One region of the Corallincola platygyrae genome, then DNA from elsewhere that is predicted to be linked to it. Evidence: predicted binding sites of a transcription regulator. Region 1 holds the regulator's gene; each other region holds the start of a gene.
What was found. The regulator FNR, encoded in region 1, switches genes on or off when oxygen is low (the NO sensors DNR and NnrR bind a similar motif). The targets are predictions, from matches to a motif close to TTGATCTAGATCAA.
Positions count from the first base shown of each region.

Region 2: the regulator FNR is predicted to act here: its motif matches at 1,283-1,296, upstream of ABEA14_RS06435 (Hsp20/alpha crystallin family protein).
Region 3: the regulator FNR is predicted to act here: its motif matches at 3,576-3,589, upstream of grcA (autonomous glycyl radical cofactor GrcA).

Region 1 is NZ_BAABLI010000014.1:133,269-138,010, reverse strand. It holds gene ABEA14_RS11930 (heavy metal translocating P-type ATPase) at 1-798, shown strand, start outside; gene ccoS (cbb3-type cytochrome oxidase assembly protein CcoS) at 795-959, shown strand; gene ABEA14_RS11920 (sulfite exporter TauE/SafE family protein) at 959-1,639, shown strand; gene fnr (fumarate/nitrate reduction transcriptional regulator Fnr) at 1,735-2,448, shown strand; gene uspE (universal stress protein UspE) at 2,592-3,524, shown strand; gene ABEA14_RS11905 (hypothetical protein) at 3,625-4,170, shown strand; gene ttcA (tRNA 2-thiocytidine(32) synthetase TtcA) at 4,284-4,742, shown strand, end outside.
Region 2 is NZ_BAABLI010000008.1:191,638-196,379, forward strand. It holds gene glgC (glucose-1-phosphate adenylyltransferase) at 1-1,213, shown strand, start outside; gene ABEA14_RS06435 (Hsp20/alpha crystallin family protein) at 1,427-1,903, shown strand; gene ABEA14_RS06440 (hypothetical protein) at 1,974-2,429, shown strand; gene ABEA14_RS06445 (GNAT family N-acetyltransferase) at 2,464-2,937, shown strand; gene ABEA14_RS06450 (aspartate/glutamate racemase family protein) at 2,958-3,653, shown strand; gene amrS (AmmeMemoRadiSam system radical SAM enzyme) at 3,646-4,728, opposite strand.
Region 3 is NZ_BAABLI010000011.1:18,512-23,253, reverse strand. It holds gene thrA (bifunctional aspartate kinase/homoserine dehydrogenase I) at 1-686, shown strand, start outside; gene thrB (homoserine kinase) at 690-1,652, shown strand; gene thrC (threonine synthase) at 1,649-2,926, shown strand; gene grcA (autonomous glycyl radical cofactor GrcA) at 3,117-3,497, opposite strand; gene nfo (deoxyribonuclease IV) at 3,611-4,462, opposite strand; gene ung (uracil-DNA glycosylase) at 4,630-4,742, shown strand, end outside.

The sequences.
Region 1 (4,742 bases):
GCGCATTCATTAGAAGCGGGCCAGCATCACCCTATCGCAAAAGCAATTTCTAGATATTGTAAAGAGCAACCAATATTGCCAGCGACCGACCATCAGACAATTGTCGGCCAAGGCGTGAGTGCGGTTATTGATGGACAACGCTGGTACCTGGGCCGTCAGAAGTGGTTAGATGACTTGGGTATCAAATCTTCAGATCTTTATTACGGCTCGAATGCAGTGCTCGCTAATGACACAATAGCCATTGCGAGTTTTGATGTAGGTGACGCGCTAAGAAGCGATGTGTCGTCTTTATTAGGCAAGTTCAAAAAACTTGATATTCAGGCCACCGTGCTCACCGGTGATGATTCTGAGAGCCACTACCTTACGCTTTTGTCTGCAGGACTAAAACGCGATAACTATCACGGTGGCCAGCTTCCAGAGGACAAACTGTCTCATCTCAAATCGTTACAGGCTAAAGGTCATAAATGTATCGCGCTTGGTGATGGCATCAATGATGCGCCTCTACTAGCGGCAGCAGATTGCTCCGTTGCGATGGGCAGCGGTACGGATTTAGCAAAAGTGAGTGCAGATACCGTGCTGCCCAGCAACAAGCTCAGCGTGTTGCTGGCTGCATTGGAACTGGCTAAACGCACCGCAAGTATTACCAAACAAAACTTGGGCTGGGCGCTGGCATACAACCTGTTTATCATCCCGTTAGCAGTTAGCGGCTATATAGCGCCCTACTTTGCTGCGCTTGGCATGAGCCTGAGCAGCCTACTCGTGGTAAGTAACTCGATGAGGTTATTAAAAACCAAATGAGCATACTTTATATCTTGATCCCCATTGCCATCGTTTTTGTCTTTATCGCCATTGGCATTTTTGTCTGGGCAGTCAAGAGCAACCAATTTGAAGATCTTGAACGTCACGGCAGCGACATTCTGTTTGATGAAGATGAGCCGTCAAAAAGGGACAAACAATAGTGGAGCCACTGCTATATCAACTTGGCGCAGCATTTTCAGTTGGTCTTCTTAGCAGTGGACATTGCGCGGGCATGTGTGGCGGTCTCTCCGCGGCACTTCTATCCGGCTCAAACGAACGAACTTTTTTAAAGGCCCTGGCCTTATCTGCCGGCAGAGTTTTCAGTTACGCTGTGGCAGGTTTTCTGGTCGCACTCACGGCATCTGCTCTAACGCAACTAGCCGAAGCGAAGCACTGGATAGTGACAACCCAGATACTTGCCGGTGTCATGGTGATTTTAGCTGGGTTATACATTACAGGCTGGTACCGTGGCCTAACCTACATCGAGCGCGCAGGTGCAGGAATTTGGAAACGTCTTCAGCGTCTAGCAAAAGCTTTTTTGCCTATCCGTACGATTCCCACTGCATTCTGTTACGGCCTCGTTTGGGGATGGCTACCGTGCGGGCTTGTCTACAGCACGTTGACCTGGAATTTATCTGCAGAAGCGGCATGGCACGGCGCAGCCGTTATGTTTTGTTTCGGACTGGGTACGCTTCCATCTATGTTGTCCCTAGGCATGTTGGGAAACCGTGTTGCAAAACTATTAAGTAATCGAGGGTTTCGTAACCTCGCGGGAGGATTTGTGATCGCTTTGGGGTTGTTTACACTCTTATCCGCGCTTGATCGCAGCACTTGGTTCTAAACATGTGAAATTGAGTGTATCATTAATTAACTGAGATCAATTTTAGGTAAAGTATGGGATACGATAAAGCCAGTGGAGCAGCAGGCTCACGAGTTATGAACGGCGCGTGTGCGATTCATTGTCAAAACTGTAGTATCAGTCAGCTCTGCATACCCTTTACGCTAAATGAAAATGAACTCGACAAGCTTGACGAGATCATTGAACGTAAAAAGCCAATCCACAAAGGCGATGAGCTTTTCCAGGCCGGTGACGAACTAAAAGCGCTTTATGCCATTCGTTCGGGCACAGTTAAGAGCTATACCATCACTGAACAAGGCGAAGAGCAAATCACTGCTTTCCACCTTGCCGGTGATATCGTTGGCTTTGATGCAATCAACACGGGTCAGCATCAGAGCTTCGCACAAGCACTAGAAACCGCCATGGTCTGTGAAATTCCCTTCGAAACCTTGGATGATCTATCCGGCTCAATGCCAAAGCTGCGTCACCAGGTAATGCGACTGATGAGCAACGAAATTGTTGGTGACCAGGAAATGATCGTGCTGTTGAGCAAGAAAAGCGCAGAAGAACGTTTGGGTGCTTTTATCTACAGCCTTAGCCGCCGTTTTGGTGAGCGTGGTTTCTCTCCTAAAGAGTTCCGCCTAAGCATGACCCGAGGCGATATTGGTAACTACCTTGGTCTTACGGTTGAGACTATTTCACGCTTACTTGGTCGTTTCCAGAAGAGCGGAATGATAGAAGTAAAAGGCAAGTACATCACGGTACTTGACGACGATCAGCTCACTGAATTGGCGGGTGCGTCAAACGAATAAACATCTAAGTCGCTGGATCTTCTAATGGTTGATCCAGCGCAACCCTCCCCCCTATCACTTTCTCTCTAAAAGTCCTACATTTAACTACGAGCCCAGTGTTCTATCCTTAGCTCTGTTCTACTCTTTTAGGGTTTGGAGGATGTATGGCCAACTTCACATCAATTCTTGTTGTGGTTGATCCCACACGAAATGAACAGCCCGCGCTTAACCGAGCTGTTGAACTCGCCGTAAAGACCGGTGCAAGCCTGAAGGTCTTCCTAGCTATTTACGATTTCTCTTATGAAATGACCACTATGCTTTCGGGTGAAGAGCGTGAAGCGATGCGAAGTGGTGTTATTGCACAAAGAGAAGAGTGGTTGTCTGAACTAGTTGAGGCGTACAGCGATAAGTCGTTAACCATTCAGGTTAAAGTCGTATGGCATAACCGCCCCTTTGAATCAGTTATTGAAGAAGTGCTCAAAGATGGCCACGACATTATTATCAAAGCGACCCACGAACACGACAAGCTGAAATCCGTCATTTTCACCCCTACTGACTGGCACTTGATGCGTAAATCCCCTGTGCCCGTGCTTCTCGTTAAGCAACACGCCTGGCCTGCCAATGGCAATATTCTTGCGGCAGTGAATTCAGGAAGCGAAGAGGAAGCACATATATCCCTGAACGAACAGATCATTACTGAAGCCAACGATATGGCGGGCCTGCTGAAGGCCGACGTCCATTTGGTCAATACCTACCCCGGTACTCCTGTAAATATCGCCATCGAAATTCCAGAGTTTGATCCTAAGTCATATAACCAGGCAGTATGCGACCATCATGTCAAAGAGTTGCATAGGGAAGCGGAAAAACATGGCGTTTGTACCGCAAATTGCCACGTCAAAGAAGGTTTGCCTGAAGACGTTATTCCCCGCCTGGCTGAAGAGCTTGATGCAGAGTTAGTTATCCTGGGTTCTGTTGGACGAACCGGACTTTCCGCTGCCCTTATCGGCAACACAGCGGAACATATTATCGATAGCCTTAACTGTGATGTTTTGGCCCTAAAACCAGAAGGATTTGTATCACCTATACAACTTGAATAAGTCGGCAATCCTGACGCAGCAGCACACCCTACACATAATTACTAAAAGGGGTGATTGCAATTATTCACACCTGTGTGAAACCTTGCAAAGGACGATAGCAATGAGAATCGAAGAAGGCGAAGCGCTGCTTGATCAACTAAAAGAAACAAAAAGCGCGTTTATAGAAAGTATTAAAGAGTGGGTCTCTGACCAACCAGAAGAGGCCTGTATCAAAACCCACCTCCCCATGGGACTGTATGCGACTATTTATGAAGGCCAGCCGAGAAAGTTCTTAGAGGGGGTTCAAGTCACCTGCGTTAGTGAGCAGGCTATCCAAGACTGGTTAAAACATATTCCTGACTCAGCATCGATGAAACAAGTGTTTTCCGAATGGTTTGGGAAATATGATTCGAATGAAACAACGCCCTTCCCCAGCCAGTCCTTAATCGCTTCCAACGACGCCATTATCTTCGGTGAATACTCAATGGAATATAGCGACATGCAGCTGGTTGAACTGTTGCAGCTTTATCGCTTTTTTATAAAGGTTTATCCGCAAAAGGTGTGCCCTCAGGTAGAACAACCTGCCGTAACATCATCTCTGAGTTTAAAACGCATGACGGTTGCGCCGTTTAAGTTCGCCCGTCGTTTTGCTGGTGCCCACCGCTAACAGCATTTGTTCCCATCTCAATTTGGTTTGATAAGGCCTTACTAAATAGGCCTTATCAAGTCGTGTTCCTAGCCGTATAATACGCGCCCTCAAAGTGATGTGGAACAATTCAGATGGCAACCCCAAAAGCACAATACAACGCCAACAAGCTTCAAAAGCGGTTACGTAATGCCGTTGGTCGCGCGATAGCCGACTTCAATATGATTGAAGATGGTGATCGTGTGATGGTGTGCTTATCCGGCGGTAAAGACAGCTACACCATGCTGGAGATCTTAGGCTCTCTGCAAAAGAGTGCACCCATCCACTTCGATTTGGTCGCGGTAAACCTGGACCAAAAGCAACCAGGTTTCCCCGAGGATGTTTTACCCGCTTATCTTGACTCGCTTGATATCGAATACAAGATCGTCGAAGAAGATACCTACAGTATTGTGAAAGACAAAGTGCCGGAAGGTAAAACCACCTGCTCGCTCTGCAGCCGATTAAGACGGGGTGTGCTTTACCGGACAGCGAAAGAACTTGGTATTACCAAGATTGCACTTGGGCATCACAGAGATGACATTCTGGAGACACTG
Region 2 (4,742 bases), on a different contig from region 1:
GATTCTTGCGGGTGGCCGAGGCGAGCGACTCATGCACCTGACCAGAGCCAGAGCCAAGCCTGCGACGCCATTTGGCGGTAAATACCGAATTATCGATTTTGCGCTTTCCAACTGCGTTAACTCAGGGATTCGTCGTATCGGCGTGTTAACCCAGTACAAAGCGTCTGAACTGATTTTTCACCTACAGCGCGCCTGGGGTCACTTTCGTGGTGAATTTGGCGAGTTCGTCAGCATCATCCCCGCACAGCAACAGATAGGTACCAGCTGGTATCGCGGTACCGCGGATGCTGTTTATCAAAATCTAGATTTTCTGAGAAATCAGCGCCCCGAGCGTGTACTTATTCTGGGTGGCGACCATGTTTACAAAATGGATTACACCCTGATGCTGTCTCAGCACGTGGAGACTGGCGCAGATATCACCATTGGTTGTATTCCTGTGCCTATTGAACGTGGACAGCAATTTGGTGTGATGGCCATTGATGAAGAGCTTCGAGTAACCGAGTTCGTAGAAAAACCTGAACACCCCACGCCCATGCCAGGGCGAGATGATATGGCGTTGGCGAGTATGGGCATCTACGTGATTGAGATGTCTTACCTGGAGAAAATTCTCACCGAGGACGGCACTAATCCTAACTCCAGTCATGACTTCGGTATGGACATTATTCCCAAGTGCGTTGCTCACCATAACGCTTATGCCTACTGCTATGACCATGGCGCAGACTCGGTTCAACCCTACTGGAAAGATGTAGGGAACATCGACGAGTACTATCAGGCCAGTATGGACTTGGTCAGTGTCGATCCCGAACTTAATCTATATGATGAGCGTTGGCCGATCTGGACCTATCAGGAGCAGCTACCCGCCGCCAAGTTCGTGTTTGACGATGATGATTGTCGTGGCATGGCGGTGAACAGCATGATCTCCGCGGGTTGTATCATCTCCGGTGCGGTGGTCAGGCGAGCCTTGCTCTCCTATAACGTCAGCATCGACAATGGGTCCTATGTTGAGGATGCGGTGTTAATGCCCATGGTCAAGGTCGGCAAACACTGCCGAATTCGCCGCGCAGTAATTGCTGAACGGTGTGAGCTGCCTGATGGCATGGTCATTGGTGAGAATAACGAAGCGGACGCGATGTTTTTCTATGTTAGTAAAAATGGCATAGTCGTGGTGGTGCCCGAAATGATTCGAGCATGGCGTCAGGCCCATGACACTTGAGAGCCAGCGCTCAATCGCTTGACCTTTGCGTGCAGTTGTCGTCTCAAGTAACGACAGTTGCACATTCGCTTGATCAGGATCATCCCCGCGTCAGTTCGCACTATCAAGGTGCAACCCCAGTTCTATAGTAATAGTGAGGCCCCAAGGATAAGTTGCCTGGTAAGGTCTCAGCTGTGTGGGTAGAAGCTCACTGAATGGTGATGAGGAGGCGATATGAAAACGCTTTTTCCATCTCTGTTTGGGGACAAGAGCATGCCTGTAGATGCACTGCAGAAACGTATTAATCGTTTGTTTGACGAGTTTTCGGGAGCCGGATTAGGGTTGGCTCAACATGGATTGGCAGATTGGCATAGCCCTGCCGTCGATGTCGTTGAGAATAAAGACCAGATAGAGGTCACTGCCGAGCTACCGGACATGAATGAAAAGGATTTCCAACTGCAGTTTGATGGCGACCAGTTGATTCTGAAGGGACAGAAGAAGCTTGAGAAGGAGGGTGAGAAGGACCCCAAAGGTTACCATCTTCAGGAGCGCTTCTACGGACAGTTTGAACGGCGGATACCGATTCATGCAGCCGTAAACAGAGAAGGGATCTGTGCCGAGTACCGCAAAGGTGTATTGAAAGTGGTGCTGCCGAAGACGGCGGAGGCCAGAGACCAACAACAGGATATCGGCATTAATTTTGTCGATTAAACCCATTGAAAGGGCTCGCGCGGCGGGCCCTTTTCGTAGGCCCTGATGTTTGTAGGCCGAGGAGGAAACGATGCGATTCAAACAAGCACGTGAACTCTTACTATTTGTTGCTGATGCCAGGTTGGCTTTGTCTAAGTTGTATCAGAGCTGGGTAAACAGGCTGGAAAATCCGCGCAGCCGCCTGCTGTTAGAGTTTTTGGTGACCCGAGAGCAGGAACAGCGCAGAGCGCTGAAAGAGTATATTGAACTGGCCACGCCAGCAGCGCTGGATACCTGGTTCGATAACACTTCTGAAAGTGACTTGATGGAGCGAATAGACGGTTGGACTTTTGCCCCTGATATCGATGAGCATGATCTTCTGGGGGAGGCGCTGAAACTGGACAATGAACTGATGGGGTTGCTTTCACAACAGGTCCCCAATGCAGCGTCAGTAGAAACTCAGGAATTGCTAATTAACTTGCTGGCTCACGAACAGGAAAGACAGCGACGAATGATCCATGGCGTTGCACGTATGGATGATATTTAATGTCTGTTGGAGAGTTGATACGAGACACCGCTGAATGATTCGAGAAGTTCGGGCTGAGGACAACTCAGCATTGGCTGATGTTATCCGACGGGTACTGATAGAATTTGGTGCCAACAAACCAGGTTTTGCCTGGCAGGATCCTAGTCTGGATTGCATGTTTGAAAGCTACTCGGCACCCGGCCATTGCTATCTGGTAGCTATCGAAGACGGAAAACTGCTCGGAGGGGCTGGCATCGGCCCCTTGGAAGGTGATGGCGGTGCCCGCTGCGAACTGCAAAAAATGTATCTGTTGCCTGACGCCCGGGGCAGAGGCTTTGGCGGTCAAATTATCGACCGCTTGTTGGATTGGGCTAAACACCGATATCAGTATTGCTACCTTGAAACGTTGGCGTCGATGAGCGCTGCGAATCGGCTTTATCTGCACCGGGGTTTCCAGCAACTGGCAGAGCCTTTGGGATGCACAGGACATGGCAGTTGCGATACCTGGTACGGCAAGCGACTGAATTGAAACGCGATGGAGGCGATTGAGTGAAGACTATTGGACTGATTGGTGGCATGAGTTGGGAATCAACAGCGATATATTACCAGCTGTTGAACGAAGAGGTGTATGCCCGTTTGGGTGGCCTCAACTCGGCCAAAGTTCTGATGTATAGCTTCAATTTTCGGGAAATTGCCGCCATGCAGGAACAAGGCGCTTGGTCTGAAGTTGCTCAGAAGTTGGTTTGTGCGGCAACCAATCTTCAGCGCGCTGGCGCAGATGCTTTGTTGCTGTGCAGCAACTCGATCCACAAAGTCGCTCCTCAAATCGAAAACCAGATTTCAATCCCGGTCCTAAATATTATTGATATCACTGCTGTTAAAGCCAAGCAGATGGGGATCAGTAAAATTGGCTTGCTGGGTACCCGTTTTACCATGGAAGAGAGCTTCTATCGCGAGCGGCTCGAAGAGGTTCATGGCATAGATGTCATTTTGCCAAAGGAGCGGGAACAAAAGCTTATCCACAACATTGTTTTCGAGGAACTTTGCCACGGTGAGATCCGGGACGCATCCGAAGCGGAGCTGCTGTTAACGATTGATGCGCTGGAGCAGGAAGGGGCCCAGGCAGTCATTCTTGGCTGTACAGAGTTGGCGATGCTGATGCGTGAACAGACCCACCATGTGCCATTGCTGGATGCAACGCAGCTGCATGTTCATTATGCCGCAGACTGGATGCTGACTATCTGATTCGCACCGGGATCCGGCGAGCTCCGAAGTCGCCGGGATCCGGTTCATAAACCCCTGGCAGTTGAGTCCCGCAATGGGGGCAATTCCCTTCTGCTGTTAGTCGGAATGCACCTAACTGATACCAGTCTCTTTCAATCAAAAGCTCACCACACTCACTGCAATAAGTCGCATCTGATTCTGGGTGATGCACATTACCCAAATAGACGTGGTTAATGCCTTCTGATTTCGCAATATTCCTTGCTGTTACCAATGTGTCTATAGGGGTTCTTGGCCGATCAAGCAGTTTGAAGTCGGGGTGAAAGGCGCTGAAGTGCAGCGGTACATCAGGGCCCAGATTATCCATGATCCAGCGACACATCGACGCGATCTCTTTAGTGTCGTCATTTTCTTCTGGAATGATCAGGTTAGTTATTTCAACCCAAACCTGAGTCTCATGGATCAGGTAGTTGAGCGTATCCAATACATTGGCCAGGTGTCCGGCGCAAAGCTTACGGTAGAAGCGCTCAGTAAACGCTTTGAGGTCTATGTTCACTGCACTGATGTGCCGATAGAACTCTTCTCTTGGTGCTGGGTTGATGTAACCCGCGGAGACAGCCACGGCATGAATATCTTGCTCCTGACACAAGGCTGCGACATCTGTGGCGTATTCCAGAAATATCACGGGATCATTGTAGGTAAAGGCGATGCTGCGGCAGTGGTGTGCTTTTGCCGCATTCACTATCTGTTCAGGACTGGCTTCATCTGCCAGCGTATCCATCTGCCGGGATTTGCTGATATCCCAGTTTTGACAAAACTTGCAACCGAGGTTGCAGCCCGCAGTACCAAAACTCAGGACAGGTGTCCCGGGAAGGAAGTGATTCAACGGTTTTTTTTCAATCGGGTCGATGCAAAATCCACTGGAGCGCCCGTAACTGGTGAGAACTATCTCGCCGTTATGGGCCATACGGACATAGCAGGCACCACGTTTACCATCTCGCAACGTGCATAGTTTAGGGCACAGGGTGCACTGTACTCGGCCATCAGGTTGATATTGCCAGTATTTTGTTGGGTGAAAATCGAGCGCTTCAATATCCATGAACAGTGCACGGG
Region 3 (4,742 bases), on a different contig from region 1:
GTCAGGCGGCGTTGGTGAACAAACGCCAGTTCCTGTATGACACCAACGTGGGCGCTGGCCTGCCGGTCATCGACAACCTCAAAGGCTTGTTAAACGCAGGTGACCGTCTGCTGAGCTTTGGCGGTATTTTGTCAGGCTCGCTCTCCTATATCTTCGGCAAGCTGGATGATGGTATGGCGTTTTCTGAAGCCACTGCCATCGCCCGTGAGAATGGCTTTACTGAGCCGGATCCTCGTGACGACCTGTCAGGGACTGACGTTGCCCGTAAGTTGCTGATCCTGGCCCGTGAAGTGGGCTTGGCTCTGGATCTTGAAGATATTTATGTGCAACCGGCACTGCCACCTGAGTTCGACCAAAGTGGTGATGTGGATACCTTTATGGCGCGTACCAAAGAAGCGGACGTTTTCTTTGCGGATTGGCTGGCTAAGTTAAAAGATGAAGGTAAGGTGCTGCGCTACGCTGGAACCATTGATGAAGATGGCAAGTGTCGTTGTGGTATTGAAGCGGTTGGCCCAGAGCATCCGTTGTTTGCCATCAAAGATGGTGAGAACGCGCTGGCGTTCTACAGCGAGTACTACCAGCCACTACCGTTTGTACTGCGCGGTTACGGTGCTGGTGCTGCAGTGACAGCGGCAGGTGTCTTCTCTGATCTGCTGCGCACTCTGCCTTGGAAACAGGAGCATTAATCGATGGCGTTAACTGTATATGCTCCCGCTTCTATCGGAAATTTAAGTGTCGGTTTTGATATTCTCGGTGCCGCACTCAGCCCGGTGGATGGCGCTTTGTTAGGTGATAGTGTCACCATCGAGCAGAGTGAACACGGCGATTTTGCACTGAACTGTGTAGGTCGCTTTGTTGATAAACTGCCAACGGATCCAAAACAAAACATTATCTATGACTGCTACCTGGCATTTCGTCGTGAGATGGCAGAGATTGGCCGCACCGATGAAGTCGCCGTCAGTATGACACTGGAGAAGCACCTGCCAATCGGTAGTGGCTTGGGTTCCAGTGCCAGTTCTATCGTTGCTGCATTTTATGCGTTGAATGAGCACTACGGCCGCCCATTTGATGAAGCGAAGCTGCTGGCGATGATGGGCGAATTGGAAGGACAGATCAGCGGTTCAATTCATTACGATAATGTCGCGCCCTGTTATTTGGGTGGTATCCAGTTGATGCTGGAGAAAGAGGGCCGTATCAGTGAGTCGCTGCCAGTGATTGATGACTGGCATATTGTGTCGACGTATCCCGGTATTTCGATATCAACGGCTGAAGCAAGAGCTATCCTGCCGAACCACTACAGTCGTGCCGATATTATCGATCACGGCCGTCACTTGGGTACGTTTATTCATGCCCTTTATCGTGGTGACGGTGAGTTAGCTGCAGAGTCGATTCGTGATGTGGTTGCCGAGCCTTATCGTAAGCAACTTATTCCTGGCTTTGACGAGATGCGTGAACAGATGATGGCTCAGGGCGCTTTGGCCGTGGGCATTTCTGGCTCTGGCCCAAGCGTGTTTGTGATCACTGATTCGCAACAGAAAGCAGAAGCAATGCATCGCTGGATGCAACAACACTTTATTAGAAACGATCGCGGCTTCAGCCATGTCTGCCGCATCGATAGCCTGGGTACCCGGGTTCTGGAGGAAACAGCGTGAACCTATACAACATCAAAGACCACAGTGAACAGGTCAGTTTTCAGCAAGCAGTAAAACAGGGCCTGGGTCGTCAGCAGGGGCTATTTTTCCCATCTGAACTGCCTCATTTCGACAATATCGACGAGCTGCTGGAAATGGATCTGGTTTCTCGCAGCCGCGTTATCCTCGGTGCCCTTATCGGAGACGAGCTGTCTGACGAAGCGTTGGCAGGTATGCTCAAGCGTGCTTTCCATTTCCCGGCACCAGTAAAAAAGGTGAATGACAAGGTCTCTGCGCTGGAGCTGTTCCACGGTCCAACGCTGGCGTTTAAAGATTTCGGTGGCCGTTTTATGGCCCAATGCCTGCGCGAATTTGGTGGTGGTCAGAAGATCACGATCCTGACCGCAACCTCCGGTGATACCGGTGCTGCGGTAGCGCACGCGTTCCACGGTATCGACAACATCGACGTGGTTGTGCTGTATCCGAAGGGTAAGATCAGCCCGCTACAGGAAGCGTTGTTCTGTACTTTGGGTGACAATATTCACACGCTCGCAGTGGAAGGTACTTTCGACGATTGCCAGGCGATGGTGAAACAGGCCTTTGATGACGCTGAACTGCGTCAGGCCGTGGGGCTGAATTCAGCAAACTCAATCAATATCAGCCGTTTGATGGCGCAGATCTGCTACTACTTTGAAGCCGTTGCACAGGTGCCCAAAGAAGCCAGAAACAACCTGGTGGTATCCGTACCAAGCGGTAACTTCGGTAACCTGACTGCAGGCCTTCTGGGTAAAGCGATGGGCTTGCCAGTTAAGCGTTTTATCGCCGCCACTAACGTCAACGATACTGTGCCACGCTACCTAGAAACGGGTGAATGGGCCCCGAAAGAGACGGTACCGACGTTGGCGAATGCGATGGACGTGAGCGCACCAAATAACTGGCCGCGTATCGAAGAACTCTGCCAGATCAAAGGCTGGGGCTTGGATCAGCTGGGTTATGGTGCCATTGATGATGCCACTACCGTCAGCACGTTGCAGGGCATGAACGAGCAGGGCTATCTGTGTGAGCCTCACGGCGCCATCGCATACAACCTGCTTGAGCAGCAGTTGGCAGACGATGAATATGGCCTATTCTTGTGCACCGCTCACCCGGCCAAGTTCAAAGAGAGCGTAGACGAAGCCCTGTCTATTGACTTGCCACTGCCAAAACCGCTTGCGGATGCGGCAGAGAAGCCACTGCTGTCAGATACCATTGCAGCGGACTTCAGCTTGGTTCGCGCCAAATTGATGAGCTTGTAAAGTTTATTGTTAGCTAATCCGGTGTGCGCATGTTCGTGTGGCATGCTGCACTTCTAGGACATCGTCGCTCCTGTGCATCCATGCACCCGCGAGATACCGTACTTCCTGTACATAAAAAAACCGCCTTTCGGCGGTTTTTTATTTCTGCAATTCAGCGATTGCTAGAGACGTCGGTGGACTGAGACGTCAATTACAGGCTTTCAGTGAAAGTACGAGTGATCACGTCGCGCTGCTGTTCTGGTGTCAGTGAGTTGAAACGCACTGCGTAACCAGAAACACGGATAGTCAGCTGAGGATATTTCTCTGGGTGATTGATAGCATCTTCCAGCGTGTCACGGCTCAGAACGTTAACGTTCAGGTGCTGACCACCTTCAACCTTTGGTGCAACCTGCATTGGTACTTCTTTGTACTCGATGTTGCCCAGCTTAGAAACAGCTACCACTTCATCTTCAGCGTACAGGTCGTCTTTCACACACAGGCAACGTGCTTCACCTGCGGCTTCATCAAGCAGCCAGAAAGAGTTGATCAGTGCATCGTTGTCGGCTTTGGTGATCTGAATACCAATAGTCATTACGTTGTCCTCGAAAAGAGTAAAAAAACGGATATCAAATTCTGGCTTGATTTGTATCACGAAAGAGGTATCAAAAGATTGATCCAGCGCAATGAAAGTGTTGGATCGCGATGTTATGCCGCCTTTTTTATCAAACTGCGCAGGTACTGGATTTCTGCAGCCCAGAGCGTTTCGTCAATGGTTTCCAAAACCAGTGGAATATGATCGAAGCGGGGATCTGGCATCAGATACTCCCACACCGCATTGCCTATCGTACCCATACCAAGGCTATGGTGACGGTCTACGCGGCTTCCTAGCGGGTTTTTGGAGTCGTTCAGGTGCATGCCACGTAAGTATTTAAACCCAACCACTTTTTCGAACTCGTTGAAGCTAGCTTCACAGGCATCATGGCTGCTGAGGTCATACCCAGCGGCAAAGCTATGGCAGGTATCCAGACATACACCTACCCGGCTCTTATCCTCTACCTGGTCAATAATTTCGGCCAGTTGTTCAAAGCTGTGCCCCAGGTTGCTGCCCTGACCGGCGGTATTCTCTATTACGGCACAGACACCTTCTGTTTTATCGAGCGCGAGGTTGATCGATTCGGCAATGCGACGAAGGCACTCTGTTTCACTAACCTTTTTCAAATGGCTGCCAGGGTGAAAGTTGAGCAGTGTTAGCCCTAATTGCTCACAGCGCTGCATCTCATCGATAAAAGCCTCGCGGCTCCGTTCTAGCCCGTCAGCTTCTGGGTGACCCAGATTAATCAGGTAACTGTCGTGCGGCAGGATCTGGTCTGCGCCGATACCCACCAATTCACAGTTATGCTTGAAGGCGTCAATCGACTTGTTATCCAGTGGCTTGGCTTGCCAGCGACGCTGATTCTTGGTGAACAGGGCAAAGGCGTTGGCACCTATTTTTTGTGCATTTAAAGGGGCATTTTGTACGCCACCTGAAGCGCTGACGTGGGCTCCGATATACTTCATCGTTGACTCTTTTCGGGTGATATCTAATCCAGCGCGCTAGTTTAACCTGACCAACTCACAGATACACCAGAGCCGCGGTGTGGTTGTTGCAGTGCTTGTTGAAGTGGTTGTTGCAAAGAATGTCATTGGTTACCCTGTACCGCGTTTTGAATTGGCTGGTACAGGAGATGAGCATGGGGTTGGCGAGTTGGCAGGCGTTGATTGGTGGCGAAAAAGAAAAGCCCTATTTTCAACAGACGCTGCAGGCAGTGGAACAAATCAGACAATCTGGTGTGACTGT